Linked DNA regions of Thiocapsa rosea. The protein of the gene in region 1 interacts with the protein of each later gene in a pairwise test. Links are inferred from orthologs where the notes say so. Each region holds a gene or a part of one and is shown on either strand. Other genes may lie near its edges.

Region 1 (14,412 bases):
AGCGCCCCTCCGGCCTCGACTACTACCCGCTCATCGGACCCGGCGAGCGCTTCCCGAGGAACGATCCCGATCTGGCACCGAGACTCTCGCCCCGCCCGAGCGAGCCGCGGGACTTTCTGCACGCTCTTCTGGAAGGCATCGCCCGTATCGAGGCGGAAGGCTACGCACGTCTGGCCGAGCTGGGCGCACCGCCACCTCGTCGGATCGCGAGCATCGGAGGCGGCGCGGCAAATCCGACGTGGACGGCGATGCGCACCCGCATCCTCGGGATCCCGGTGATGAGCGCCGAACATCAGGATGCCGCTTACGGTGCCGCTCTGCTGGCCCTGCATCGCTCACTCGCTCTGGACGCGGTTTAACTCGGCTCCGAGGGCCGCCCGAAGAAATACCCCGAACCCCAATCGACACCCAGCTCGACGAGCCGCTGCAACGTGGCCTCGTCCTCGACCTGCTTGGCAATGGTCGTGACGCCGAGATCCTGCGCGGTATTCTGAATGGTCGCCAGGATGGACCGCGCACGCGCGGACTCGCCGGCCAACCGGACGAGCTTCGCGTCGAGCTGAATAAAACTGACCGGCAGATGGATCAGAAAACGAAACGACGAATCGTCCCCGCCGTAGTCGCTCACGGCGATCTTGCATCCCAGATCCAGCAGAGGCGACAGCGCCCGAACGACCTGCTCCGTCTCTGCCGTAATCTGTCGCTCGTTGAGCGTGAGCACCAAGGGCAGCACGCCGTTCGCCGCCTTGCACACCCCGTCCAGCTCGCGCGTCAAGGCCCTCAGGATATCCGGATGGCGGATCAAGTCGCCCGACAGGTGCACGAAGTCCAACAGCGGGCATTCTGTTGACTCACCGGGGGATTTGAGCCGGGCAGCGGTCGCATTTAGGAGCATGCTGTCGATGCGATGCAGCAGGCCTAGCTGTTCGGCGATCGCGATGAAGGCGGATGCGGCCAGGACACGGCCGTCCGCAGCGACGATGCGGGCCAACGACTCTTCGGCGACCACCCGGCGATCACGAAGGTCCACGATGGGCTGAAACGCCGGAAGAATGCGTGCGGTCTGAAGCGCGGACTGGACCAAGACAGCCATCGAAACGGCGTAAACGCCGCTGTCGTTCCCGTCGTAGCACACCCGGTTCCGTCCTGCGTTCTTGGCATGGTAAAGGGCCATATCCGCTCGGGCCAAAACGTCCCTCGGGTCGCTCTCGTGGGAATGGCAGGTCGCGAAACCGATGCTCAGGGTTACGCGAATCTCCTGGCCATTGATCTCGAGTGGCCGCGCGGCAACGCTCTCGCGAATGCGTTCAAGGCCGGTTCGGGCCTGCACCTCGTTTGTCTCGGGCAGCGCGATTACGAATTCCTCGCCACCCCAACGCCCCAACCAATCGGCTTGCCGCACCTCCCGGAGCAGTGTCTCCGAAACCCGTTTCAACACCGCGTCGCCGACACCGTGACCATAGGCGTCGTTGACGAGCTTAAAGTGATCGAGATCCAGGATCGCGAGACAGCACGGCCTGCCCGAACGCAGACCTTGGGCATGAATCCGCTGCACCGACTGCCAAACGCCGCGTCGATTCAGCAGGCCGGTCAACTCGTCATGATCGACAAGATATGCGAGCTTCAGCTCGGCGACCTTGCGCCGGGTAATGTCGATGTGGGTGCCGGCAACCCGCATCGCCTTGCCATCCGCGTCCCGCTCGTAGATCCGCGAACGGTCCTGGATCCAGACCCAGTGTCCGTCACGATGACGCATTCGGTATTCCGCCTCGAACCGATCGAGTTCGCCGTTCGTCACCTGCTCGGCAAGAGTCAGAACGCGGTCGAGATCCTCCGGGTGCAGCATCTGCCGCCAGCTTTGCAGGTCGACCTGAATCTCGCCGACGCCATAGCCGAGCATGGCCAGGTAGCGAGCATCCACCGTCACGTCGAACGGCAATACAGAGCCGTCGTAAATGCCGATATCACCACCCTCGACGGCAAGCTCGAGCCGTCTGGTTGCCTCCGCCAACGCCGCCTCGGCCGCTTTGCGCTCCGTCACGTCGCGCCCGACGCCGATGATGGCCGTGACCCGACCCTCGGCATCCAGTACCGCTGTGTCGGACCATGCGAGCCAACGCCAACCTTCCAGGGTCAAGGCACGTTGTTCGACAATGCAGGTGTACGGAGGCTGACACAGTTTCGCCATTGCCGCCGCAGTCGCCGCCTGGTCGTCTTCGTGGACCAACGGCATAAAGGTACTCCCGAGCAGCTCGGCTTTCGTTTTGCCGAAGGTACGACAGTAGCTCGGATTGACGAACAAGAAGCGACCCTCGGGGTCGACCTTCACCACCAGATCCGTTTGGTTCTCGATGAGCAGGCGATAGTCTTCGTCAGGGGTGTCGATGGAACCCTGAGTCAACGACTGCTCGGTCTCTTCTGGGGGCATGATTCGAGTCGCAATGATATGGCCTTCGGAATCGGCCCCGCATCCGAAGCATCAAAACGAACGGAGACGTCTCGTGCGGGTTGGGATCGCCCGCCCGACCGACCGACCGACCGGAAAGAATCGCTCCAGGCATGAAGGCTCGCGTGCGCAACTCGGAGAGCCCACACTGGCCGACGACACCGGAAGAATAGCGCGCCGGCGTGACGAGGTCGAGATCCGGCGACCGACGGACACCTTTGAATCCAGTGTGAAAACGCACGGAATTCAGTGTGAATGTAGCCGCGCGGCGCGCCAACCCTCGGTTGCCGCACGACTGCAGTGCCTTGGGACGCCGACTCCTTCCAGATGCTCGGGCGCACGCGGACGTGCGATCAATCAACCCGTGGCGCGTCCACATAGCGATCGCGCGCCGCCTTGGCCCGTTCGAAGATGGCCAGCAGGCGGTCGCCGTCGGCGCTGCGGATACTCTCGGCGAGATCGGTCATCTCGATGCCGAAGCGGGCCAGCATCGCGCTCAGTGCCTCGCGATTGGCGAGACAGATGTCGCGCCACATGACCGGATGACTCGATGCAATGCGCGTGAAGTCCCGGAACCCACCGGCGGCATAGCGGAAGATCTCGTCGTTCTCGCGCATGCGCGCCAGCGCATCGACCAGCCCGAAAGCGAGCATATGGGGCAGATGGCTGGTGGCGGCGAGCACCTCGTCGTGATGGGCGACCGACATACAGGTGACCTCGGCCCCGCAGGCCTCCCACATCGCGGTGACGCGTGCGAGTGCATCGGCGTCGGTCTCGGGCAACGGGGTCAAGATGACGCGGCGCCCACGGTACAAATCGGCCAGGGATGCCTCCACGCCGCTGTGCTCCGTGCCGGCGATCGGATGACCCGGGACCAAGTACGGCGGAACATGGCCGAAGACGCCGAGCGCGTCCGCCACCACGCTCCCTTTGACACTGCCCCCGTCGGTGACCACCGCCGCAGGGTCGAGCCGATCGCGAATCGCCTCGAAGATCCCACGCATGGCACCGAGCGGTACGGAGACGAAGACCATGTCCGCGCCCGCGACCGCCTCGGCGGGATCCTGCGTCAACAGGTCCACGACACCCAGCTCACGTGCCCGCTCGAGGTTGGCGAGCCCGCGCCCGCAGCCGATGACCTGTCGCACGGCCCCGGCCTCGCGCAGGGCCCGGGCGAGGGATCCGCCGATGAGTCCAACCCCGATGATCGCCAGCCGCTCGATCATGACGTAAGCACGTCCTCGAGCGCAGCAATGCAGCGGGCGTTCTCGACCTCGAGACCGATGCTGATCCGCAGGTGATTGGGTAGACCATAGTTGCCGACCGGTCGCACGATGACGCCGCGTTTCAACAGGTCATGATTCACCGGACCTGCGGGGCGGCCGACATCGACCGTGATGAAGTTGCCGACCGACGGGATGGACGCGAGCCCCATCCGTTTGAAGGCATCGAGATACTGCCGCATCCCGGCGCGGTTGAGCTCAACCGAGGCGCGCACATGCTCGCGATCGCCGATGGCCGCAGCCGCGGCGGCCTGAGCGAACGCGTTGACGTTGAAGGGCTGACGCACCCGATTGAGCAGATCCGCCACCTGCGGATCGCTCAGTCCGTAACCGACCCGCAGGGCCGCCAACCCGTGGGCCTTGGCGAAGGTCCGGGTCACGATAAGATTCGGAAAGTGATCGAGCCAGTGCGTGGCATCCGGGAAGTCCGGCTCGCCGACGTACTCCGTATAGGCCTCGTCGATCACGACGATGCAGGTCCTGGGTATGGACTCGATGAATGATTTCAGCGGCGCGGCCGCCAACCAGGTCCCGGTCGGATTGTTCGGGTTGGCGATCCAGACCACGCGGGTCTTGTCCGTGACGAGACGGGCCATGGCGTCGAGATCGTTACCGTAGTCGCGTGCCTTGGCGACACGCGCGGTCGCACCGACGGCCTGGGTCGAGATCGGGTAGACCGCGAAGGCATGTTCGGAGAAGACCGACTCCGCACCCGGGTGCAGGAAGGTCCGGGCGATCAGATCGAGCACGTCGTTCGATCCGTTCCCGATGGTGACCGCACTCTGCGAGACGCCGTGGAACGCGGCAAGCACGCGTCGCAGCTCGAAGCCGCCGCCATCGGGATAGCGACCGATCTCGCCCATCAGGCCGGCGATCGCCTCGCGCGCCCGGGGGCCGGGACCCAAGGGATTCTCGTTCGAGGCCAGCTTCACCGAGTCGCGAATACCGAGCTCGCGCTCCAGCTCCGAGACCGGCTTGCCGGGGACGTAAGGGGTGAGCCCGGCGATTCCGGGGGCGGTCAGGGGCAGGAAGGGATTGTCGTGGACAGTCATTGAGTTTCCAATCTCATGATAAACGCCTCGTAGAGGCCGTTGGACAGGTGAAATCCCCGTTCTTTCGCGTTCACGAGAATCTGCTTCGCGGAGTCCGAATCCAAGATCTCGCGCTGGAGCGCAAGCAACAGGACGCCGACCAATCCGAGCACCGGGATGCCCATCATCCGCGCGACCCGCCGCCCTTTCTTCTCGTCCACGATCAGCGGCAGATGTCGTTGACGCGCCAACGCGAGGGCTTCGGCTTCTCCGGGATCGAGCAGGGTCCGAAGCTCGGCGAGCAGCGGCACCTCATCCACCGACACCACCTCAAGCCATGACCGCTGTTGTACGATCCCCTCGACATCGGGATCGCCGGCGAGCCATTCTCGGTAGACGGCATCCGGAAGCAACACCCGCTCGAAACAGCCGGCGAAGAGATCGAGTCGCTGTTGAGCCTCGAGCACGATCAGCGCGGTCGTATCGCTGACAACGGTCGTCATTCAAGACCAAGCCGACCCAGGGTCTCAAGCTCTTCCGCAAGATCGTAATCGGCGATCGGGACACCAAGCTCGCCGAGCAATCCCATCATCTCTTCGCGCGATTTTTCGAACACGCGCGCCACTTGGCCCAAGCTCAGATCACCCGACTGGAACGATCGGATGGCAATCCACTTTCGGAAACCCAGATCGAGCAGCTCGTCATCAAAGGCCGCGGCAATTCCGATCGGCTTGCCGCGCCGCGTAATGAGCAGATATTCGCCGCGGTCGAGGGCCTGTCCGAGCACGCTCGGATTGGTTTGGAGCGCTTTGATACCGATGGTTTCCATCAACCGGATACTCCGTAATAGGGGTATCTGAAGTATAGCAGAGTGGCTTGAACTGACTTCCGGGTACCTGTAGCAGACAGGATCTCGCGCAGATCCAGGCCGCACATCGAATCGAACCCGTCCAACATGGAGAATCCTGTCATACCGGACGCAGCCCCGAAGGCTCAGAGCACCGCCAGCGGATAAGACCCAAGCACCTTGAACAGCAGAGACGACTGTCTCAGGTTCTCCAGCGCGAGCGCGACCTTCGGGTCGTCTCGGTGGCCCATGATGTCGATGAAGAAGACATAGTCCCAGATGCCGCGACGCGAAGGGCGCGACTCGATGCGGGTCATACTGATGCCGTGAGCAGCCAGAGGGGTCAGCAGGTTGTGGAGACCGCCGGCCTGGTTGCGGCAGGACAGCAGCAGGCTGCTCTTGTCCTGCCCTTGACCGCTGGGTCGGGCGTCCTGTTGGCCGATGACGAGGAAGCGGGTGGTGTTGCCGGGCTCGTCCTCGATGCGCTCGGCGAGCACCTTGAGCCCGTAGATCTCGGCGGCCTGGAGACCGGCGACAGCGGCGGCATCCTCTTCGGTTGCAGCGGTGCGAGCGGCCTCGGCGTTGCTGCCGACAGCGACGCGCTCGGCGTTCGGGAGATGGCGGTCGAGCCAGCCGCGGCACTGCGCCAGCGATTGTTGATGCGAATAGAGGGTGCGGATGGCGCAAAGATCATCCGTGACACTCATCAGGTGATGATGGATCCGCAGACTCACCTCGCCCGTGATCATGAGCGGCGAGGTCATGAACATGTCCAGGGTGTGGCTCACCACGCCCTCGGTCGAGTTCTCGACCGGGACCACGCCGAAGTCGCAGGAGCCGGCCTCGACCTCTCTGAAGATCTCGCCGATCGTGGCTAAGGCGAAGGTGTTGACCGAATGCCCGAAGTGCTTGATGGCCGCGGCCTGCGTGAAGGTTCCGGCCGGGCCGAGATAGGCGACATTAAGGGGACGTTCGAGCGCAAGACAGGCGGACATGATCTCGCGGAACAGTCGGGCAACCTCTTCGCCGTCGAGCGGACCGGGGTTGGCGGCCTTGATGCGACGCAGGACGGCGACCTCGCGCTCGGGCCGGTAGAATTGCACCTGACTGCCGTCGGCGGCCGTCTTGATATGAGCGACCTGTTGGGCGCAACGGGCACGCTCGCTGATCAGACCGAGCAGCTCCGAATCGATGGCATCGATCCGGCTGCGCACGTCCTCCAGGGCGTCGCCCTTGGCGCTGTTTTGCTCCATCAGTCGATCCGTTCCCGCGTCCCGAGACAACGCACCGAGAGGACGCCGTCGATGGAGCGCAACTCTTTCACCGTGTCTTCCGGACAGCGCTGATCGATATCGATCAGCGTGACCGCGAAATTGCCGCGCGAGCGGTTGAGCATATCCAGGATATTCAGTCCGGCAGCGGCCAAGTCGGTCGAGATCTGGCCGACCATATTGGGCACGTTGCTGTTGACGATCGCCATGCGATAGCCGCCGTTGCGCGGGAGATTGATCTCGGGGAAGTTCACCGAGTTGGTCACGTTGCCGTTCTCCAGATAATCCCGAACCTGCTCCGCGACCATGACGGCACAGTTCTCCTCCGCCTCCTTGGTCGAGGCGCCGAGATGCGGCAGGGTGATCACCCGCGGATGGTCCTTCAACAGGTTGCTCGGAAAATCGCAACAATAGGCGTAGAGGTGCCCTTGGTCCAGTGCGGTGACGACGGCGTCGTCGTCGATGATCCCGTCGCGCGAGAAGTTCAGCAGGACGGCGCCTTTGCGCAGGGTGCGCAGCCGCTCGGCGTTGATCATGCGCCGGGTGTCGTCGGTGAGCGGGACATGGAAGGTGACGAAGTCCGAGCGCGAAAGCAGATCGTCGATACTGAGTGCCGGCTGCACGTCGCTCGCGAGCTGCCAGGCGCGCTGGACCGTGATGGTCGGGTCGTAGCCGACGACATGCATCCCGAGCGAGCGTGCCGCATTGGCGACCTTCACGCCGATCGCACCGAGACCGATGACACCCAGGGTACGGCCCGGCAGCTCGAAGCCCACGAATTGCTTCTTGCCCGCCTCGACCGCCTGATGGATGGACAGATCGTCGCCCTCGAGCTCACGCGCGAAGCGCCACGCCTGGCCGATGTTGCGTGCCGCGATCAACATGCCTGCGATCACCAGCTCCTTGACGGCATTGGCATTCGCGCCGGGCGCGTTGAAGACCGCCACGCCGCGCGCCGTCATAGCCTCGACGGGGACATTGTTGGTCCCCGCGCCGGCCCGCCCGATCGCCTGCACACTCGGCGGGATATCCGCCGCCTGCATCTTGGCCGAGCGCACCAGAATGGCATCCGGATGTGCGATCTCCGAGGCGACCTCGTAGCGGTCACGCGGCAACCGATCGAGCCCGGCAACCGCGATGTTGTTGAGCGTTAGAATCTTGAACACTGAATCGCGTCCTGAGTGATAAACGGATGTTAATTGGAGGATCGAGCGTCGCGCGCGTCAACTGGCCTTTGAGTCGACGCGATTCAGAAAACAGAAAAAAAGATTCAATCCTGAACCGCGTCCGCGCCGTGGCCCGAGGTGACATGCGAGGCCAATCCAAAACTCGAACCGCGCATGTCACACCGCAGACGCGGTTCAGCCGTGTTTGCGCTCGAACTCCTGCATGAAGCCGACCAGCGCCTCGACGCCTTCCTGCGGCATTGCATTGTAGATGCTGGCGCGCATGCCGCCGACCGAGCGATGGCCCTTGAGCGTGGTCAGATTGGCGGCCTTGGCCTCCTTGATGAAGGTGTCGTCCAGCTCCGGGTTGGCGAGCGTGAAGGGCACGTTCATCCAGGAGCGCGACGCCGGCTCGACCGGGTTCTTGAAGAAGCCCGAGTCATCGATCGTTTTGTAGAGGAGCTCGGCCTTGCGCGCGTTGATCTCGCCCATTGCCTGCAGCCCGCCGATGCCCTTCAACCACTCGAACACCAGTCCGGCGAGATACCATGCGTAGGTCGGCGGGGTGTTGTACATGGAGTCGTTCTCGGCCTGGACCTTGTAGTCCAGCATGGTCGGCGTCCCGGGCAGGGTCTGGCCGAGCAGGTCTTCACGGACGATCACGATGACGAGGCCGGCCGGGCCGATATTCTTCTGAGCACCGGCGTAGATGAGTCCGAAGCGCGAGACATCGATCGGGCGCGACAGGATGGTCGAGGACAAGTCGGCAACGAGGGGCTTGTCGCCGACATCCGGGACATAAGGAAATTCGACGCCCTCGATGGTCTCGTTCGGGGTGTAGTGGACGTAGGCGGCATCGGCACTCAGGGTCAGCTCATCCTGACGCGGCGCGCGGGTAAAGCGTTCGGCCTCGGTACTGGCGGCGACATGGACCTGACCGTAGCGGCGTGCCTCGGCGATCGCCTTCTTCGACCAGGAGCCGGTGTTGAGATAGTCCGCACTGGCCGCGCCGCGCAGCAGATTCATCGGGATGGCGGCAAACTGGGTGGATGCGCCGCCCTGCAGGAACAGGACCTTGTAGTTGGTCGGGACCGCCAGGAGTTCGCGCAGATCGGCCTCGGCTTGGGCCGCGATCGACATGAACTCCTTGCCGCGATGACTCATCTCGGCGACACACATGCCGCTGCCGCGCCACTCGAGCATCTCGTCGCGCGCCCTGCTCAGGACAGGCTCAGGAAGCATTGCAGGGCCTGCGCTGAAGTTGTAAACCCGAGCCATTCTGTGATCTCCGTTAATCCGCGCCCGGCGCGGTATGCGATGTTTTTGGATGGGATCGGCCCCGGCAGCCTTGACGACCGTTGGAGCCGGCGCGGTTTAAGATTCGAAAAGACAGATCATTTTAAATCGCGCCCCCGCTTAGGGCCGTGGATGCACCAAACGGCAAACTCACTCGAAAATCTGCATCTCGCTCCGGACGCGGTTTGGTCTTGATAACACATTCGAGCTTCAAACCGCGAAGGCTCAATGGGTGCGACGCGATCCAGGTTCCGATCTGTTGCGTCATCATGCCGATGGATGGCGCGGTTGTCGATTTTCCGGAGTCGTGCGTGAGCACCTTAAACCGTGCCCGGTGCGGTATGCGTCATGCGTCATGTGTTGGGATGGCTTGGCCGCGCCGGCTCCGACGACTGTCGGAGCCGGCGCGGTTTAGAAGACGCGCGTCCGTTGCCTTGCGCACGCCAAAAACCGTCGACAACGCGTGTTATGCCTCCGGATCGCTGTCGGGATCGGCCTCGGGAGCCTGCTCATCATCGATCGGGTCACCGGTCGGCTCGTCCGGATCTCGGTCCTCGGCGAGGTCTCCGTTGCCCTCCTTCTCGCCATCCAGCGCAACGATCCGCTCGAGATAGACAAGGCGCTCGCCCTCGCCGAGATTGATCAGTTTCACGCCCTGAGCGCTGCGACCCACGACCGGAATCTGATCGATCGGGGTGCGGATCAGGGTACCGCCTTCGGTGATCAGCATGATCTCGTCGTCGGGGCGCACCAGCACGGCACCGACCTGGGCGCCGTTGCGCTCGGAGGTGCTGATGCCGATCACGCCCTTGGTGCCGCGCCCCTTGGTGGGGAAATCCTCGACGCGCGTGCGTTTGCCGTAACCGTTCTCGGTGACGCTGAGTACGGTACCGGGCTCGGCGACCAGGAGCGAGATCACCTTTTGGCCGGGCGCGAGCTGGACGCCGCGCACACCATGCGCTGTCCGGCCCATCGCGCGCACCGCTCCCTCGCTGAAACGCACCGCCTTGCCGGCGGAGGTGAAGAGCATGAGATCCTGCTTGCCGTCGGTAATGGCCACGCCGATCAGGACCTCGTCCTCGCGCAGGTCGATCGCGATGATGCCGCGCGAGAGGGGCCGCGAGAAGTCGTCGAGCGGGGTCTTCTTGACGGTGCCGGCGCTGGTCGCCATGAAGACGAAATAGCCGGTCTCGTAGTCGCGCACCGGCAGTACGGCATTGATGCGCTCGCCCGGCTCGAGCGGCAGCAGGTTGACCATCGGCCGACCGCGCGCACCGCGTCCGGCCTGCGGCAGCTCGTAGACCTTGAGCCAGTAGACCCGGCCGCGACTGGAGAAGCAGAGCACGGTGTCGCGCGAATTGGCGACGAAGATGCGGTCGATGAAGTCTTCTTCCTTAAAGGAGGTCGCGCTCTTGCCCTTGCCGCCGCGCCGCTGCGCCTGATAATCGCTGATCGGCTGGGCCTTCACGTAGCCCTGATGGGACATGGTCACCACGACCTCTTCGGGCGCGATCATGTCCTCCAGGGTGAGGTCGGTGTGGTCGACTTGGATCTCGGTGCGGCGCTCATCGCCGAACTGATCGCGGATCGCCGCGAGCTCTTCGCGGATGACGTCCATCAGACGATCCGAGTCGGAGAGGATCATCAACAGGGCGGCGATCTTGTCGAGGATCTCCTTGAACTCATCAAGGATCTTGTCCTGCTCCAGACCGGTCAGGCGCTGGAGCTGCAGGTCCAGGATGGCCTTGGCCTGACGCTCGCTCAATCGATAGCCCCCGTCGACCAGACCGAAGGCGGCTTCGAGCTCCTCGGGACGGGTGTGCTCCGCACCCGCGCGCTCGAGCATGCCGGTGACCGAGCCGGGCGTCCAGGTGCGCTCCATCAGGCGTTCGCGTGCCTCGGCCGGGTTGGCCGACGCCTTGATCAGGGCGATGATCTCGTCGATATTCGCCAGCGCAATCGCATAGCCTTCCAAGACGTGGGCGCGGTCGCGGGCCTTGCGCAGCTCGAAGAGGGTGCGGCGTGTCACCACATCGCGGCGATGACGGATGAAGTATTCGAGGATCTGCTTGAGGTTGAGCGTCCGCGGCTGACCGTCGACCAGGGCGACCATGTTGATGCCGAAGACCTGCTGCATCTGGGTGTGCTGGTAGAGGTTGGCCAGCAGCACCTCGGCATAGGCGTCGCGCTTGAGCTCGATGACGACGCGCATGCCGTCTTTGTCGGACTCGTCGCGCAGCCCGTCCGGGGCGATCCCTTCGATCTTCTTTTCCTTCACCAGCTCGGCGATGCGCTCGAGCAACCGCGCCTTGTTGACCTGGTAGGGCAGCTCGGTGACGACGATCGCCTCGCGTCCGCTACGCTTCTGGACCTCGACCATCGTGCGGGCACGGATGACCGCGCGGCCGCGTCCGGTCCGGTAGGCTTCCCGGATGCCGCGTACGCCGTTGATGAGCGCCGCGGTCGGGAAGTCCGGGCCGGGCACCAGCACCATCAGCTCTTCGATCGTGATCGCCGGATTGTCGATGAGTGCCAGACAGGCGTCGATGACCTCGCGTAGGTTGTGCGGCGGGATGTTGGTGGCCATGCCGACCGCGATGCCCGAGGAGCCGTTGACCAGCAGATTCGGGAAGCGCGCCGGGAGGACGACCGGCTCGTGCTCGGTGTTGTCGTAGTTGGGGATGAAGTCGACCGTGTCCTTGTCCAGATCATCGAGCAGCGCATCGGCGATGCGGGTCATCCGCACCTCGGTGTAGCGCATGGCCGCGGGCGGGTCGCCGTCTACAGAGTTGTGAACGAAGACGCCGCACGCGAGTAGAAAATTGTGATGGTGATCGACAGTGATGTCGTAGGTATCCGCCCGCACGGTGAGTCGACGCATGCTGACGACGCGATGGTTGTAATGCCTTCCTGCCGTGACGAGCGCCTCGAAGTCGCCAAAATACTCGACAGCCTTATTGAGTCGCGGAATCCAGTTCCGGTAACGATTCGACTCATATAATTCAGGGGTGATGTCACAATCAGGGAATCGTCTCGTCAGATCGTAGACATAGCCTGCGATCTTGCGCTGCATCACCTTCTGCCGATACTCGGGCTTGCTCCAGCTGACGTGCAGCGATTCGACATTAAACTCGTCGGCCAGGTGATGAACGAATTGATAGCGTCCGAGATTCGGCTGGAGGATGCGCAGATAGTCATTCAGTCCAGGCTTGACCGGCGCGGTGTCGAAGACCCCCGGCATGAGACTATCGTCCGGCGTCAAGTCCCGAGCTTCCTTGTAGGAACCATCACGCAGCATGAAGCGATGATCGGGCGTACAGCGGACGACATCGCCGGTGTCCAGGGTGAGCGCCAGCAGCTCGGCGTTGGGGCGGGTCATCCGCGCATGGCGCCCCTCGGCGATCACGATCTTGCCGGTCTCGTCCACCGCGTAGACGTAAAAGATCTCGTCGGACGGTCGCTGCGCCAACTCGGCGAAGGTTTTTTCGGTGCCGTCGGCCAGCTTGATGAGGGTGTCGCCGGTGAAACAGCCGAAGTTGCCTTGCCCATCCACCAGCAGGTAGCGCATCGAGAAGCGCTGCGCCATGCGGACCATGGTGTCGTAGATGGCCGAGTCGCCGTGAGGGTGGTACTTACCCATGACATCGCCGACCACACGGGCGGATTTACGATAGGCACGGTTCCAGACGTTGCCCTGCTCGCTCATCGAGAAGAGGACGCGCCGGTGGACCGGCTTGAGTCCGTCGCGAACATCGGGAAGCGCGCGTCCCACGATCACGCTCATGGCGTAATCGAGGTAGGACTGACGCATCTCGTCCTCGAGATTGATGGGTATAACTTCTCTCGCGAAATCTGCCATGGGCGTGGTGAACCGACGTTGAGGCGTGCCGCGCGGAGCACCGTAACGGGCCGCGATTGTACTGATGGTTAGCCTGTGAAGTTTACCACGCGGGGCAACCCTTCCCCATCCATAACGGTCACTTTGTCGCCGATGCGCCCTATTTCAGGGGCGATCGGAGACCGCGGCGGCCGGTTCGAGGACGACCTGATTGCGTCCGCTGCGCTTCGCCAGATACAGCAGATCGTCGGCCCGCCCCAAGAGCGCATCCGCATCTTCCTCGGGACGACGCTCCGCAACACCGAAGCTCGCCGTGACCCGATAGCTCGCGTCGAGCGGACGTAGGTCGGCCAGACGCATGCGCAGACGGTCGGCGACGTCCCCGGCGACGCGCAGATCCGCTTCCGCCATGACGACGGCAAACTCCTCTCCTCCGAGCCGTGCGGCCAGGTCCACACCTCTGACCTGAGATTCCAGAAGACCCGCGAAGGCGACCAGGACGAGATCGCCGCCGGCGTGACCGAAACGGTCGTTGACCTGCTTGAAGTGATCCAGATCCACCATGATCAGCGACAGCGGCGCACCCCCGATGCGCGCCCGCGCAATCCCGTTCTCCAAACGATCCATGAAGTAACGCCGATTGGCGAGACTCGTCAGGGGATCGGTGCGCGCCAAGGCTTGATTGGTTTCGTTGGCGAGGACGAGCTCGCGGTTGGTGTTGCGCAGGTCGCGAACCAAGCGCGACATCTCCATCGCAAGGTTGCCCATCCGCTCGACGATATCGCTTTCTGCGACGTTCGCCAGCTCGCCGATCAGCACGATGCCCCGACCGCTCGGGTAGGCATGAAAGAGATAGGTTTCGCCGCCAAGCGGGGTCTGGAAGACCCGTGCAACGGGCGTGCGACGGGGCAGACCCGGCTCGATGTCCAACAGCTCCCCGCTCCCGCTGCTGAGAAATCGTGACAGCGGCTCGCCGCGAACGCTTGCGAACCCGGCGAAGCGCGAGCGAAAGGTCAGGTTCGAATCGATGATGCGGCCGTCTCGGTCGACCTCGACGACGAGCAACCGACCCGATTCCATGACGTAGCTTTGCAAAGCCCAAAGGAACTCCGGGTCGGGCGTGCGATCGAGCGTCGTCGATGGCGTTGTTGCTTGCTCTGTCATGTGGCCTCCAGCGTTCTGGCCCAAGCCACGGCCGCCTCGCAATCGGTCAGAAAAAGGTCGGCGCCGACGG
Region 2 (14,536 bases), 5.1 Mb from region 1 along the record:
CTTGTGCGAGGCCGATCGAATCGGCCTTGGCCAGGTCGCAATATCGCCCGCCCGGGCAGGCGATGATGTCCGTGAGCAGGCCGCGATTGGGCGACGCCAAGCCTGCCGCACGGGCGGCCTCCCATAAGGTATAGAGATCGCGCTTGCGCACATGCGGCAAGACCAGATTCTGCTCGTGCGTGACGCGCACCTCGCCGAAGCTGTAGTCATCGGCCCAGTCGGCTACCTGCTCCATCTGGTCTGCGGACAGATCGCCCGAGGCCGTCTCCGCGTGCTTCGTCGAGAGGGTCACGATCGCATATCCGGGACGCCGGTGCGGATGGGTGTTCCGGCGCACCCAGGTCGCGAACGCGGGGTTGCCCGAGAGCCGGCGTCGGTGCGCGACATCGTCCTCGGGCCGGTCCTGATAGGGGGGCTCGGGGAACCGCGATCCGACCCGCTCGAGATCGGCATCGGTCAGGGTCAAGGGGCCATCCGCGAGCCGCGCCCACTCCTGCATCACCAAGTGCCTGAGCTCGGCCATTCCGAGCGCGCCGACCAGGGTTTTAAGACGGGCCTTATAGGGGTCGTCGCGGCGCCCGTGACGATCGTAGACGCGCACGATGGCCTCGCAGAAGCTCACCAGATGACGCCAAGGCAGGAAAGGCTCCAGCTCCTGGGCGAGCGCAGGGTTACGGCCCAGGCCGCCACCGACCAAGACTCGGAAACCCGTCTCCCCGAGATCGTTCGTCAGGATCTCGAGTCCGATGTCGTGCACCCGGATCAGCGCCCGGTCCTGCTGCGCACCCGTGACCGCGATCTTCAGCTTGCGCGGGAGTCGACCGAAATCCGGGTGGAGCCGGCTCCAGCGGCGAAGGATCTCGCACCAGGGGCGCGGATCGATCCGCTCGTCGGCGGCGACCCCGGCGAAGGGGTCGGAGGTAATGTTGCGGATGCAGTTGCCGGAGGTGCGTACGCTGTACAACCGCACCGCGGCCAACTCGACCAAAATTTCGGGAACATCCTCGAACGCGACCCAATTGAGCTGAAAGTTCTGGCGTGTCGTGAAGTGGCCGTAACCACGGTCGTAGGTGCGGGCGATCCGGGCGAGACGACGCAGCTGGACGCTCGACAGCACGCCGTAGGGAATGCCGATCCGCAGCATGGGCGCTTCCCGCATGACATAGAGTCCGTTCTGCAGGCGCAGCGGACGAAACGCGTCCTCCGTCAGCTCCCCGGCGCGAAAACGCCGGATCTGGGCGACAAACTCGGCCACCCGATCGTTCATCCTCCGTTGCTCGTCGTCGTCTCGGTCCATAGCGGCACTCGCTGTCTCGATGGTCTGATTGTCGGGATGCCGCGGGCCGTCTGACTTTAGCCGGCCCGAGCGGCGTATCGACGACATCCTAGCGAGTCGTTTTTTGCCACAGAAGGAATTTAAAGTTAGATTGATATAGCGATCGGTTATTTGTTATTCGAAAATCCAGATGAACCTGCAGCAGCTGCGCTACATTCAGGAGGTCGTCCGCCACGGGCTCAACGTCTCGGAGGCCGCCGAAGCGCTCTTCACCTCCCAACCAGGCGTCTCCAAACAGATCCGACAGCTCGAAACCGAGCTCGGGGTGGACATCTTCGTCCGCCACGGCAAGCGCCTCGTGGAGGTAACCGAGCCGGGTCGCCAAGTCTTGGCGATCGCGGCACGCATGCTGGGGGATCTGGACAATCTGCGCCGGGTCGGCAAGGAATTCAGCGACGAGACCGCCGGTCGATTGGCCATCGCCACCACGCACACCCAAGCCCGCTATGTCTTGCCCGAGGCGATTCGCCGCTTCATCGAGGATTACCCCGGGGTCCGACTCTCGCTCCACCAGGGCACACCGAGACAGATCTGCGAGATGGTCTTGGCAGGCGACGCCGATCTCGCCATCGCCACCGAGGCGATCGCGGACTACGAGACGCTGCTGATGCTCCCCTGCTATCAGTGGAATCGCTGCATCGTCGCACCCTTGGGCCATCCGATTCTGCAGACGCAGGCGCTGACCCTGGAGCAGGTCGCGCGTTGGCCGATCGTGACCTACGACAGCGCCTTCACCGGCCGCGGCCAAATCAACCGCGCCTTCCTGGCCCGCGGCCTCAAGCCCCGGGTGGTGCTGAGCGCGTCCGACGCCGACGTCATCAAGACCTACGTCCGCATGGGACTCGGCATCGGGATCCTGGCCCGCATGGCCTACGATGCGAGCCTGGATACCGGCTTAGGCATGCTGGACGCCGCACATCTCTTCGATTCGAGCACCACCCGCATCGGCATCCGCAAGAACGCCTGGCTTAGGGGTTATGTGTACGCCTTCATCGAGCGGTTCGCTCCACATCTCACGCGCGCGGTGGTGGAGCGGACCCTGGCCGGCGGGGGCAGCGCGTTCGATATTTGAGTCGATCGCGGGTCGCTCGCACTCCCGCCGCCGGTCGTCGGACGCGGCTCTAAAGGGCACCTAGCCGAACAGATCTTGATACATGCCGCCGACCCACTCGAAGTCGCGGGCCACCAGATCCGGGCTCCGGTCATTGAGGTCGATCTGTTTCTGGACGATCAGGTCCGCCTCCATCGAATACTCGAACTCGACGGCAATCGCCTCTTGCGGATCACCCTTGACCCACATGAAGCAGAGGTTGTCCGGCAGACCAGGGTCTGGCTCCCGGCCGACGGCCCGGGCAGCGATCGATTTGGCGACGATGCGTGCCAGTCGATTCGCGACGTGGCCGCTCTTGGGATAGTGCTGGAACAGCGGGGACACGACCCCGACGGCATCGCCAACGACATAGACGTCCGGGTCATTGCGGGCCACGAGTTGGAGTGGATCCACGTCGGCCCAGCCGAGCGGCCGGCCATCTTCGCCCCGCGCGATCAGGTCCGCCATCCAGACCAGCTCGCCGGCTTGGTGCGGGACCATCAGGATCGCGTCCTCGAACTCCCATTCACCGGCGGTGGTCTTGATGCGCTTCGCATAGGGGTCCATCGACTCGACCCGCGCATTCGGTACATGGGTGATGATGTCAGGATACAACTCGTCGAAAGCCGCCTTGAAGCCTGGACCGATGGGGCGGATCCCATCCTTCGGGTCGAGAATGACGATCCGGGCCGGCACCTTGTTGCGCTTGAAGTACCAAGCGAGAAGGCAGGCCCGCTCGTACGGCGAGGGCGGACAACGATGCGGCGGAGGCGGCAACGTCATCACCAGGGTTCCCCCCTTGAATGACTTGATCTTCTGTTTGAGCGTCAGATGCTCCGCGCTCGGGATGTAGGCGGACGGAAAGTGGATCCGAGTATGATAGGCGGCATCCAGGTCATCTCCGAACCAGGCCCCATAATTGTTGCGGATGCCGGGCGACAGGATCAGATAGTCGTAATCCAGATAACCGTGGGAGGTAGCGACCCGTTTGCGGTCGCGCTCGATGCCCATGATCTCGGTCTGGATGAATCGATACCCGTGCCGGGCCGCCGGGGTCAGGTAATCGTGCGTCAAGAAGGAGGTGTCGAGCAGGTCGACCAGCCACTTGTTGCTCATCGGACAGGAAAAGAAGATCGGATTGCGCTCCAACAGCACGACGTCGAGCGTCGGGGCTTCCTGTTTCAGGTACTTCGCTGCGGTCAGTCCTCCCCAACCACCCCCGCAGACCACGACCCGCGTTGCCTGCGACCTCGGCAGCAGTGCCGACATCCGGCCTGTAATCAGGGTTGGCGCGACAGGTGCCACCGCATGGGCGAGCGGGACCGGTAGGACCGCAGCTGCAGCGGCACCGATGCCGCCTTTCAAGAAATCGCGTCGATCGATCGTCATGGTCACTCCTTCGAATTCTATCTGTTGATGGTTGAACGGCATGGACTGCACCGGACCGGTGACGGAACACGCGGCAACCTCCGAAGGCTGCATATCGGACACGCGGAGATCATTCAGACCCAGGGAATGCGGCTCGGCCGACGTGCATCAGGAGACGGTTACACCGCCTGCGCCGTCGATCAGCTCGCCGATCTTGGCGGCCTCCTCGAATCCGTCGCGGCGGAACCGTGCGATCACCGCCTCGACGGCATCGGGTGCGCAGGCGACCAGGAGTCCGCCACTGGTCTGGGCATCGCAGAGCAGCCGCAATGCCCAGTGCGGCAGGTCGGGGGCGAGGGTCACCTCCGCGCCGTAGCTGTCCCAATTGCGCTCGATGGCGCCCGGACCATGACCCTCGCGAGCGAAGGCGACCGACTGCTCGATCATGGGGATGTCGGCGAAGTGCAGCCGTGCCCCGGTCCGCGATGCACGACAGACCTCGAGCAGATGGCCCAGGAGTCCGAAGCCGGTGACGTCGGTCATGGCGTGCACCTCGGGCCAGGCGGCGAAGGTGGTGCCGGGCCGGTTCAGGCGGGTGGTCAGATCGAGCATGCGCCGATAGCCGGCGGCGTCGAGGAGCCCCTTCTTCAGCACCGCGCTCAATATGCCGATACCGAGCGGTTTGCCGAGCACCAGGCAGTCGCCTTCCCGGGCGGTCGCATTGGATTTCAGCCGATCGGGATGGACGGTGCCCATCACGGCCAGACCGTAGATGGGCTCGGGTGCGTCGATCGAGTGCCCGCCGGCGAGTGCGATCCCGGCCTCGGCGCAGACCGACGCCCCGCCATCCAGGATACGTCGGATCACCGACAGCGGCAGGCGATCGATCGGCATCCCGACGATCGACAGGGCCAAGACGGGCGTGGCGCCCATCGCATAGATGTCCGAGATGGCGTTGGTGGCAGCGATGCGCCCGAAATCGTACGGGTCGTCGACGATCGGCATGAAGAAATCGGTCGTCGCGACCAGGGCCAGGTCGTCGGTCAGGCGCAGCACGGCGGCATCGTCCGCGGTGGCGCTGCCGACGAGGAGGTCGGGATGCGCAAAGCCGGTGGAGACCCCACGCAGGGCCTCCGCCAGAATCTTGGGCGAGATCTTGCAGCCGCAGCCGCCGCCGTGCGACAGGGTTGTCAGGCGAATCGGCTCGGCGGGGCCGGGATCAATGGAATCGGAATGGGCGGTTGCGGACGGCGACATGGCGCGCTGGCCTCCATGGGACAATGGCGAGGATCAGGGTTCCGCGCCGGACCGGCGACAGAGCCGACCGCTCACCTCCCAAGGCGGCAGCCAGGACAAATGGCGGAAGGGCGTGGGAGTCGAACCCACCCGGGACCGCCTGACGGCCCCAACCGGATTTGAAGTCCGGCCGCCTCACCGGATAGCGAAGCCCTTCCAAAATCGATATCTATCGAGCGTGATCGGTCGTCGGCCTGCTGCTCGAAGGCGCATCCAGATCCAACAGGCTGTCGCGAAACACCCGATGCTCGTCGCCGATGCGGCGACAGTAGCCGATGCGGTCGAAGAACTCGAGGATCTGGATCGCGACCTTGCGCCCGATACCCAGGGCATCGCGGAAGGCCGCAGCCCGGGCGGCACCCTCGCGCTCCTGCAGGTCGCGCGCCAGCGTCGACATGTGCGCGACCGCCGAGCGCGTGAAGAAATGGTCGTGCGCCACCTGAAAGACCTCGCCCATGCCGGCGAGCTGCTTGAGCAATCGACGGATCGCATTTTCGTCGCTGCCGAGCGCACCGGCAAGATCCCGCACGCGCGGCGGGTTGAAGGGCTGTGCGTCGAGCTGCGGGAAGATCCGCTCGCGCCACAGACGCTCCGCCTCCGGAGACAGGCGCACGGCGTGATCCGGCAGATGCATGTAGGGGCCGCTGCGCATGAGCCGCCCGGAACGGATCAAGGCGTCCGACAGGGCAGCAAACTCCGGACGTGCCAAGCGGGGTGCCGCCATCCGGCGCAGGCGTTCGCGATCCGGCCCGAGTCGTTCCGGGGCCTTCTCGTGCTCCTCGGCCAGTGTCTGCAGGATCCGCGCTTGCCACGCCTGCCAGACGTCGACCGAGAAGAGCATGCCGCCGGCGGACGCACCGACGGCGACCGTCTCGGGCAAAGCGGCGAGGTCGGCCAAGGTCGCGGGATCCAGGTTCCAGTGTCGGGCCAGTCGGTCAAGGCCGAGGCCCTCGTTGGCCAGCGGCAGGGCACGCGCGACGGCCGTCGTCACCTCGGGTTCGGCGAAGGCACCGAGCAAGGCGAGCCGCTGCGGCCGGCGTCGCCCGCGGGTCGGCGGCTCGGGATCCAGGACGCGCCCGCCGCCCAAGGTCTGCCGGGCGGATTGATCCCGCAGGATAAAACGATCCCCGCGCAAGGCGCCGACCGGTTCGTCGAGCACCAGCTGGACCAACCCGATACCGCCTGGCTCGATGACATCGCCCTCCAGGACGGCGACCCGGCCGGTCAGGTGCGCGGCACCGAGGTGACAGTGCACCGGCGTCCAGTGACGCAGGGCCCGGGCGGCATCGGGCAGAACGCGGAGGCGCGCGTCGAAACGCCGAGTCGGGAGATGCAGATCCGGCGCGACGACCCACTCCCCGCGCCGGATCTCGGTGTGATGGAGCTCGGAGCCGGCCAGGTTCAGAGCACAGCGTTGACCGGCGACTCCGATCTCGGCGGGTTCGTTCTGCGCATGCAGACCCCGGATTCGTGCCTCGCGGCCCGACGGGGTCAGTCGCAGCAGGTCGCCCGGTCGCACATGGCCGCTATGGACGGTACCGGTGACGACGATTCCGGTACCGGACAGGGTAAAGGCACGATCCACCGCGAGGCGAAACCGCCGGTCGTCGATGCGGTCCGAGCGCGGCGGGACGGCGGCATGCAGATGGGTGCGCAGGTCGGCGACTCCCTCTCCCGTGACAACGCTGACCGGGAACAGAGGAGCGGCGGCCAGACCGGTCCGGCTCAAGAGACCCCGCACATCGACTTCGACCTCGGCGAGACGCTGCGCCGAGACTCGGTCGGTCTTGGTCAGGGCGACCGCACCGCATTCCAGGCCCAGCAAATCCAAGACCTGCAAGTGCTCGCGCGTCTGCGGCATCGGCCCGTCGTCTGCGGCGACCACCAAAAGGACGAAGTCGATCCCGGTCGCACCGGCGACCATGGTGTGCACCAGTCGCTCGTGACCGGGGACGTCGATGAAGCCCAGAATCCCGCCGGTCTCGCGCGACTGATACGCGTAGCCCAGCTCCAGCGTGATGCCGCGGGCCTTTTCCTCGGGCAGCCGGTCCGTGTCCACGCCGGTCAGCGCCCGCACCAGTGCGGTCTTGCCGTGGTCGATATGTCCGGCCGTTCCGACGATCATGGCCGGCACAACCCGGCGAGCTGGGCGCAAAAGCCCGCTTCGTCGTCCAGGCAGCGCAGGTCGAGGAAGAGGACACCGCCCTCGAGCCTCCCGATGACCGGGGTCGGCAGGCCGCGCAGAGCCGCCTCCAGCTCGCGCAGCACCGCAGACTGCCGGCGAGGCGCACGTACGGCGATCGCCCGGCTCGGGAGCCGCTCCAGGGGCAGCGCACCGCTGCCGATCTGACTCCCGGTCGGCTCGCTGCTCAAGGCCAACGGCCAACCACTCAGGGCCTGCTGCATGGAGGGCAGCAGCCGCTCCACCTGCGCCGCGATCTCCTCGGCCGTACGGGTCAGCAGTCGCAGCGTCGGCAACCGCTCGGGCAAACGCTCGGGATCTCGATAAAGCCGCAGGACGGCCTCGAGGGCCGCAAGAGTAATCTTGCCCACCCGCAGGACCCGCTTGAGCGGGTTTTTCTTGATCCGGGCGATCAGGTCGGCACGCCCGACCAGGATCCCGGCCTGCGGACCGCCGAGAAGCTTGTCGCCGCTGAAGGTGACCAGATCTGCACCCTGGCGCAAAGCAGCCTGCGGCGTCGGTTCCGCGGGCAGGCCGAAGCGCGCCAGGTCCACCAGTGTCCCGCTGCCCAGATCCACGGCGAAGGGGACGCCGTGCCCCCGGGCGATGCGGGCCAGCTCGACCTCGGACACCCGGGCAGTGAACCCTTGGATCGCGAAATTGCTGGTGTGCACCCGCATCAGCAAGCCCGTGCGGGGACCCAGGGCATCCGCATAGTCGTGAGTGTGGGTACGGTTGGTGGTGCCGACCTCTTTGAGACGCGCACCGGCGCGCGTCATGATGTCCGGGATACGGAAGGCGCCGCCGATCTCCACCAGCTCGCCGCGCGAGACGATCACCTCTTTGCGCGACGCCAGGCTGTTGAGCAACAGAAACACCGCCGCAGCATTGTTGTTGACGACGGTAGCCGCCTCGGCCCCGGTCAGCTCCCGGAGCCAGCCCTCGACGACCCGGTCCCGGTCGCCGCGGCGTCCGTCGTCCAGGTCGTACTCCAGTGCGCAGGGCTCGCGTGCCGCCGACGTCAGGGCCTCGATTGCCTCCTCCGGCAGATTAGCCCGCCCGAGATTGGTATGCAGCACGGTCCCCGTGAGATTGAAGACCCGACGCAGCCGCGGGGCATGGCTGCGTGCCAGAGCTGCCGCCAACCCGGCCGCGAACGGATGCTGGGCAAAGACATCGTCGGCCGGCCAACCATCGCCGGGGCCGCCACGCCATTCGGCGAGCTGCGTACGCACCTCCGCGAGCACGGCCGGCCGGCCGTACTCGGCCAACAGCGGGACGAGCGCGGGCCAGCCCAGGATACGATCGACGGACGGGGGACGCTGGTGCGCGGGTAGGCTATCCAAGAAAGACGATCCTTAGAGGGACGAGAGGCTGGGGCCGGCCGGACTAGGCGGAAGTCGCCGGGGCCTCGGGTTGGATCATCATGAAGTTGATGCCCGCCCGGGTAAACCCCTCCTGATCCACCAGCCAATCCAGGGCCATGGTTGCCAGATCGTCGGCCCACGGATCGACCCCGAGATCCTTGTCCATCCTGCAGATCTTCAGGTAGCTGCGACACTCGGGACAGGCTTCGGCCTTGACCGCCTCGCCCCGGGACTCGAGGCCCAAATAGGTGATGCCCCGGCTGTTGTTGCATTGGCTGCATTGACTGCGCACCAAACGCCACTCGCTGGCGCAGAGTCCGCAATGCAGATAGCGAGCACCGTCCTCGGCACCGCCGACGCGCACGATGGAGGCAACCGGCGGACTAGCGCAAACCGGGCAAAGACCGGCACCGGCGGGCGGTCCGACATCATCCGGGTTCAGGCGCGCGGCCTGCGAGGTCCAGGCGACCTGCATTGCAGCGCCGATCAAGGGTGCGCAGGCGAGATCGGGCAGCTCGGTGGCGTCCGGATCCAGCAGCAGGTGACCCTGCTCCGCCAGCCAGACATCCCCGGAGGCTAGGATGCGCGCGCAGGCGGCCTTCGCCTGATCGGGCAATAGATCGGGCGACGCCGCGGTCAGGTGTTCGGCAAGACTCCGAGCAAGTGCGGCCCAGTGCGGATCGGGTTGCCAGCCCGGATGCGCCAAGGGCGGCATCCCGCCGATCCGACATTGATCCAGGAGTGCGCGCAAGTCACGACCCGAGGCCGTCGACCGGTCCAAAACATCTTGCTGCGCCTCGGCGAGGACTGCGGCAAAGCGGAGGAAAGCCCCCAGGTCGTGGCCCTCGGCCAAGGCCCTCGCACGCCCTGCCCGCCGGGCGAACAGGTCCGGCGACGGGAGACGCAGCGCGGGAATCTCGCGAACGGCGCCGATCAATTCAGGTTGCAGTAAGGCACTCGGCATCGAGGATGACCCCTGTCTGGTATCGCTAACGCGGCGCGAGAAGGACCTCGGCCACCCTGTCGTTGCGCCCGTTGTGCCGTTGCGGCACAGGGGCTGGTTTCAGGATCTCGAGGTGAGCCCGCTCGCCGCGCATCGGACCCTGCCGGAGACACCGAACGGATCGGCCCCTCCGCTATCGGCGGCTACTCATGGCTCCTTGGTCGCCTCGTTGAACCAATCTCGGTGATGCTGTTTCGCCCAGGGGCGCGTCACGGTCCCGTACCACATGGCCCGAATCGTCCCTTTCGTCCAGATGGCGGCATAGATATGCATCATGATGAGCGCGATCATAACCACCGAGGTCGCGGCATGCACCACGGCCGCGAGTCGGACCAGCTCGACCGAGAAGCTGAACCAACTGCGCCACAGCCCGATGCCGGAGAGGGTGAGTAGGATCATGCAGATCACCAACAACCAGAACAGCAGCTTCTGTCCGCCGTTGTATTTGCCCTGTGCCGGCATCTTGTGGTCGTCGCCCTCGGCCATCTCGCCGATACGACGCAGCCATGCCCAATCCTTCGCACCCATGAGATTCAGAGTCCAGAAGCGAATCATCATAAACAGGAAGGCAACGGACATCAGCACGCCCACATAGGGGTGCAGGATGCGTGTCCACACCCCCCCTCCGAACAGTTGGGTCAGCGGCCAGAAGGCCGGATGGAACAGGGCCAGACCGGAGAGTGCGAGCAGGATGAAGGTGATGCCAACCACCCAATGGTTGACGCGCTCTCCCGTGGTGTAGCGGATGAGGTCGTTCGGGTCGCGTTTCATTTCTCGAACTCCTTCTCGGTCTCTTTCGAGACCTCGTTCGGGCCCTTGGCGATATAGTGGAAGAGGCTCGCCAGAGTGACGGCCGCCAGCGCGCCGATGGCCAGCGGCTTGGCGAAGCCTTTCCAGAGCTCGACCAGCGGATCGATGGTCGGATTCTTCGGAAGACCCGAGTAGAGTCCCGGCTCATCGGCATGCTGCAGGACATACATGACGTTGGTTCCGCCGACCCCCGGAGCGTCGTAGAGCCCGGCGTTCATGTATCCCCGCTCCTGGAGCTGCCCGACGCGTGCCTCGGCGTAATGGGCCATGTCGTCCTTCGACCCGAAGACGATCGCCCCGGTCGGACAGGTCTTGACGCAAGCCGGCTCCAGACCCACGGCCACCCGATCCGAGCAGAGCGTGCACTTGTACGCCTTCTGATCGACCGGGGAGAGCCGGGGAATGTCGAACGGACAACCGGTGATGCAGTAACCGCAGCCGATACAGTGCTCCTGATTGAAGTCAACGATACCGTTGGCATAGCGCACGACGGCACCGGGTGCCGGACACGCCTTCAGGCAGCCCGGATCGGCACAGTGCATGCAGCCGTCCTTGCGGATCAGCCACTCCAACCGACCGGGCTGAACTTCCACCTCCGCAAAGCGCATCACCGTCCAGGAGGCGTCGCCCAGGTCCGCCGGGTTGTCGTAGACACCGACGTTGTTGCCGATGGCCGGATGCAGGTCGTTCCATTGCGCGCAGGCCACCTGGCATGCCTTGCAGCCGATGCACTTGGTCACATCGATCAGCTTGGCCACCTCGAGCGGTTGGCGAACCCCGGGGGGCGGTGTCGTCGTGGCCGAGCGGGCCTCGACGGCGAGGGATTGCATGGTCATGACCGCCTCCTCAGACCTTTTCCACGTTGACGAGGAACGCCTTGAACTCCGGCGTCTGCGAGTTGGCGTCGCCGACGAAGGGCGTCAGCCGGTTGGCCAGGAAGCCCGGCTTGGCAACCCCCACGAACCCCCAATGGATCGGGATTCCGACGGTATGTACCCGCCGGCCGTGGACATCCAAGGGTCGCAGCCGCTTGGTCACCACGGCCACCGCCAGGATCCGACCGCGCTTCGAGGTCACCTTCACCAAGTCACCGGCAGCGATGCCTTTCTCCGCCGCGAGCTCCTCGTCGACCTCGACGAACTGCGACGGCTGCAGGACCGCGCTGGAGCGAACGTTCTTGGTCCAGAAGTGCTGATGCTCGGTCACGCGATAGGTGGTGCCGACATAGGGGAAGTCCTCCGCGCTCCCCAGTTGCTTGGCGTCGTACTCGAACAGGCGCGCGCCCGGGTTGCTGGTCGCGAGCGGGTTCTCCGGATGCAGCGGGTTGATGCCGAGCGGCGTCTCGAAAGGCTCGTAGTGTTCCGGAAGCGGTCCTTCGGCCATGCCCTTGAGCGCGAACAGATGGCCCACGCCGTCCGGCAGCATGATAAAGGGACCGACGTCCAGCTCCGGGGCCGCGTCGGGTCGCATGTCCGGCACGTCGTTGCCGGCCCACCGGGTCCCGTTCCAGGCGATGGTCTGGCGGGTCGCATCCCAAGGCTTGCCGGCGGTATCGCAGTTGGCTCGGTTGTAGAGCACGCGGCGGTTGGCCGGCCAAGCGAACCCCCACTGCGGATAGAAGCCGAGACCGGACGGATCCGCGGTATCGCGACGTGCCATCAGGTTGCCGTCCTGGCTCCAGCTCCCGCAATAGAGCCAGTTGCCGGAGGCGGTGGTGCCGTCGTCTCGCAACTGGGCGAAGCCCGCAAGCTGATCCCCGGCCTTGACCAGGATCTTGGTCGGATCCTTGGGGTCCGGCAGATCAGCCAAGGCGCGTCCCGAGAACTCCTTGGCGAGCTCCTCGGGGCTGGGGGCCAAAGGCTGCCCGTAGTCCCAAGTCAGGTTCGTCACCGGATCGGCAAAGGTGCCGCCCTCCTGCTCGTAGAGACGCCGCAGCCGGTAGAAGATGCCCGCGATGATCTGCAGATCGCTCTTGGCCTCCCCCGGCGGATCCGCAGCCTTCCAGTGCCACTGCAACACCCGACTCGAGTTGGTGAAGGAGCCGTTCTCTTCGACGAAGCAGGTCGAGGGGAGGCGGAACACCTCGGTCTCGATGCCGCTCGGCTCGACATTGTTGTAGACGCCGTAGTTGGCCCAGAACTCGGAGGTCTCGGTCACGAGCGGATCGACGACCACCATGAACTTGAGCTTCGCCAGGCCCTCGCCGACCTTCTGAACGCAGGGCACCGCCGCCAAGGGATTGAAGCCCTGGCAAATGAAGCCGTTCATCTTCCCCTGATGCATGTTCTCGAACATCTGCAACACGTCGTAGGGTTTGTCGAGCTTCGGGAACCAGTCATAGCGGAAGTTGTTCTCGGCGGTGGCCGCCCCGCCGTAAAGCGCCTTGGCCAGCGAGACCCGAAACTTCGGGAAATTCTGCCAAAAGCTCATCTGGTTGGGACGCAGTGGTTTGGGCGAGCGGGCGTCGAGATACGCTTGCCAATCCTGCTCCCCGTCGGAGGCCAGCCGCAGGTAACCCGGCAGCATGTTGGTGATCAGGTTCATGTCCGTGATGCCCTGGACGTTGGCATGACCGCGCAAGGCATTGATGCCGCCGCCGACTCGGCCCATGTTGCCGAGCAGCAGTTGGATCATGGCCATCGCCCGGATCGTCTGAGATCCGGTGGTGTGCTGCGTCCAGCCCAAGGCATAGAGGATGGTCATGGTCTTGTCCGGCGTCGCGGTCGCGGCGATCGCTTCGCAGACCGTGATGAAGTCCTCCTCCGAGGTGCCGCACACGTCCTTGACCAAGGCCGGTGTATAGCGGGCGTAATGCTGCTTCATGAGCCGGTAGACCGACCGCGGGTGAGTCAGGGTCGGATCGGAGATCACGAAGCCGTCCTCCCCGATCTCGTAGTCCCAGGACTCGCGGTCGTACTTGCGCTGTGCCGCGTCGTAGCCCGAGAAGATCCCGTCCTCGAAGGCGAAATCCTCCCGCACGAGGTAGGACACGTTCGTGTACCGGCGAACGTACTCGTGATGGATCTTGTCGTTGTCGAGCAGGTAGTTGATCACCCCGCCCAGGAACGCGATGTCCGAGCCGCTGCGCAGCGGTGCATAAAAATCGGAGACAGCCGCGGAACGCGTGAAACGCGGGTCCACGACCACGAGCTTGGCCTTACGGCGTGTCTGGGCCTCGATGACCCACTTGAAGCCGCACGGATGTGCCTCGGCTGCATTGCCGCCCATGACGAGCACCAGATCGGCATTCTTGATGTCGACCCAATGGTTGGTCATCGCGCCACGCCCAAACGTCGGAGCCAGACTGGCCACCGTCGGGGCATGTCAAATGCGTGCTTGGGTATCGACGGAAACGATGCCGAGTCCGCGTGTCATCTTGGCGGTCAGGTAGCCCGCCTCGTTGCTGACCGCGCTGCTGGCCAGCAGACCCATGGTGGGCCAGCGGTTGACGGTCTCGCCATCGGCGTTGGTCATGGCGAAGTGCGCGTCGCGGTCATTCTTCATCAGGCGCGCGATTCGCTCGAAGGCATCGTCCCAAGAGATGCGCTGCCACTCGCTCGAGCCGGCGGCCCGGTACTCCGGATAGCGGAGACGGTTCTCGCTGCGGACGAAATCGAGCAGGCCCGCGCCCTTCGGGCAGAGTGTGCCGCGGTTGACCGGATGATCCGGATCGCCCTCGATGTGCACGATGTCCGCCTTGGCGTTCTTCCCACCGCTGCCGAGGGTGTAGATGATGACGCCGCAACTCACCGAGCAGTAGGGACAGGTATTCCGTGTCTCCATGGTACGGTCGAGCTTGAAGGCACGGGCCGACGCCAGTGCGGGCGCGGGCGAAAACCCGAGCGCCGCCAGGCTGGAGGCTCCGGCCCCTGCCGCGCAGACGCGAAAAAAACCTCGACGGGATAGTTGCATGGATCGGGATCTCCTTTGGTGCGGGTCGTCACTTTCCAGTCCTGTTCACCGAGCCTCGCCTGACGTGGATACGGACCGGAACCGGACTTGGATTCGATGGCGACTATTTCATTAATTGCTTAAGTTCTTTTTTAATAACCATAGCTGCATTGAATCAATCCTGACTGTACTG

The links.
Region 2: the proteins of serC (region 1) and selB interact in binary tests that used the Escherichia coli proteins (3 or more experiments, as listed by UniProt). The link is inferred for Thiocapsa rosea from one-to-one orthologs.

What each region holds. Positions count from the first base shown.
Region 1 is NZ_RBXL01000001.1:169,332-183,743, forward strand. Bases 7,282-10,157 are described here. They hold serC (3-phosphoserine/phosphohydroxythreonine transaminase), read right to left. Parts: upstream 9,323-10,157; coding sequence 8,240-9,322; downstream 7,282-8,239. Other genes in these bases: BDD21_RS00750 (phosphoglycerate dehydrogenase), read right to left, coding at 7,282-8,044; gyrA (DNA gyrase subunit A), read right to left, coding at 9,807-10,157. Also shown: BDD21_RS00715 (FGGY-family carbohydrate kinase), read left to right, coding at 1-359; BDD21_RS00720 (sensor domain-containing protein), read right to left, coding at 356-2,428; BDD21_RS00725 (prephenate dehydrogenase), read right to left, coding at 2,800-3,672; hisC (histidinol-phosphate transaminase), read right to left, coding at 3,669-4,781; BDD21_RS00735 (PIN domain-containing protein), read right to left, coding at 4,778-5,263; BDD21_RS00740 (UPF0175 family protein), read right to left, coding at 5,260-5,589; pheA (prephenate dehydratase), read right to left, coding at 5,754-6,860; more of BDD21_RS00750, read right to left, coding at 6,860-7,281; more of gyrA, read right to left, coding at 10,158-13,151; BDD21_RS00765 (GGDEF domain-containing protein), read right to left, coding at 13,344-14,342; BDD21_RS00770 (cobalamin B12-binding domain-containing protein), read right to left, coding at 14,339-14,412. UniProt on the Escherichia coli protein: Catalyzes the reversible conversion of 3-phosphohydroxypyruvate to phosphoserine and of 3-hydroxy-2-oxo-4-phosphonooxybutanoate to phosphohydroxythreonine. Is involved in both pyridoxine and serine biosynthesis.
Region 2 is NZ_RBXL01000001.1:5,222,346-5,236,881, forward strand. Bases 4,738-7,737 are described here. They hold selB (selenocysteine-specific translation elongation factor), read right to left. Parts: upstream 7,216-7,737; coding sequence 5,260-7,215; downstream 4,738-5,259. Other genes in these bases: selD (selenide, water dikinase SelD), read right to left, coding at 4,738-5,051; selA (L-seryl-tRNA(Sec) selenium transferase), read right to left, coding at 7,212-7,737. Outside these bases: BDD21_RS23240 (nitrite/sulfite reductase), read right to left, coding at 1-1,267; HTH-type transcriptional regulator CysB, read left to right, coding at 1,467-2,408; BDD21_RS23250 (NAD(P)/FAD-dependent oxidoreductase), read right to left, coding at 2,469-3,815; more of selD, read right to left, coding at 3,963-4,737; more of selA, read right to left, coding at 7,738-8,618; formate dehydrogenase accessory protein FdhE, read right to left, coding at 8,662-9,603; BDD21_RS23280 (formate dehydrogenase subunit gamma), read right to left, coding at 9,790-10,413; fdxH (formate dehydrogenase subunit beta), read right to left, coding at 10,410-11,288; fdnG (formate dehydrogenase-N subunit alpha), read right to left, coding at 11,299-13,764; BDD21_RS29385 (molybdopterin-dependent oxidoreductase), read right to left, coding at 13,777-14,364. UniProt on the Escherichia coli protein: Translation factor necessary for the incorporation of selenocysteine into proteins. It probably replaces EF-Tu for the insertion of selenocysteine directed by the UGA codon. SelB binds GTP and GDP.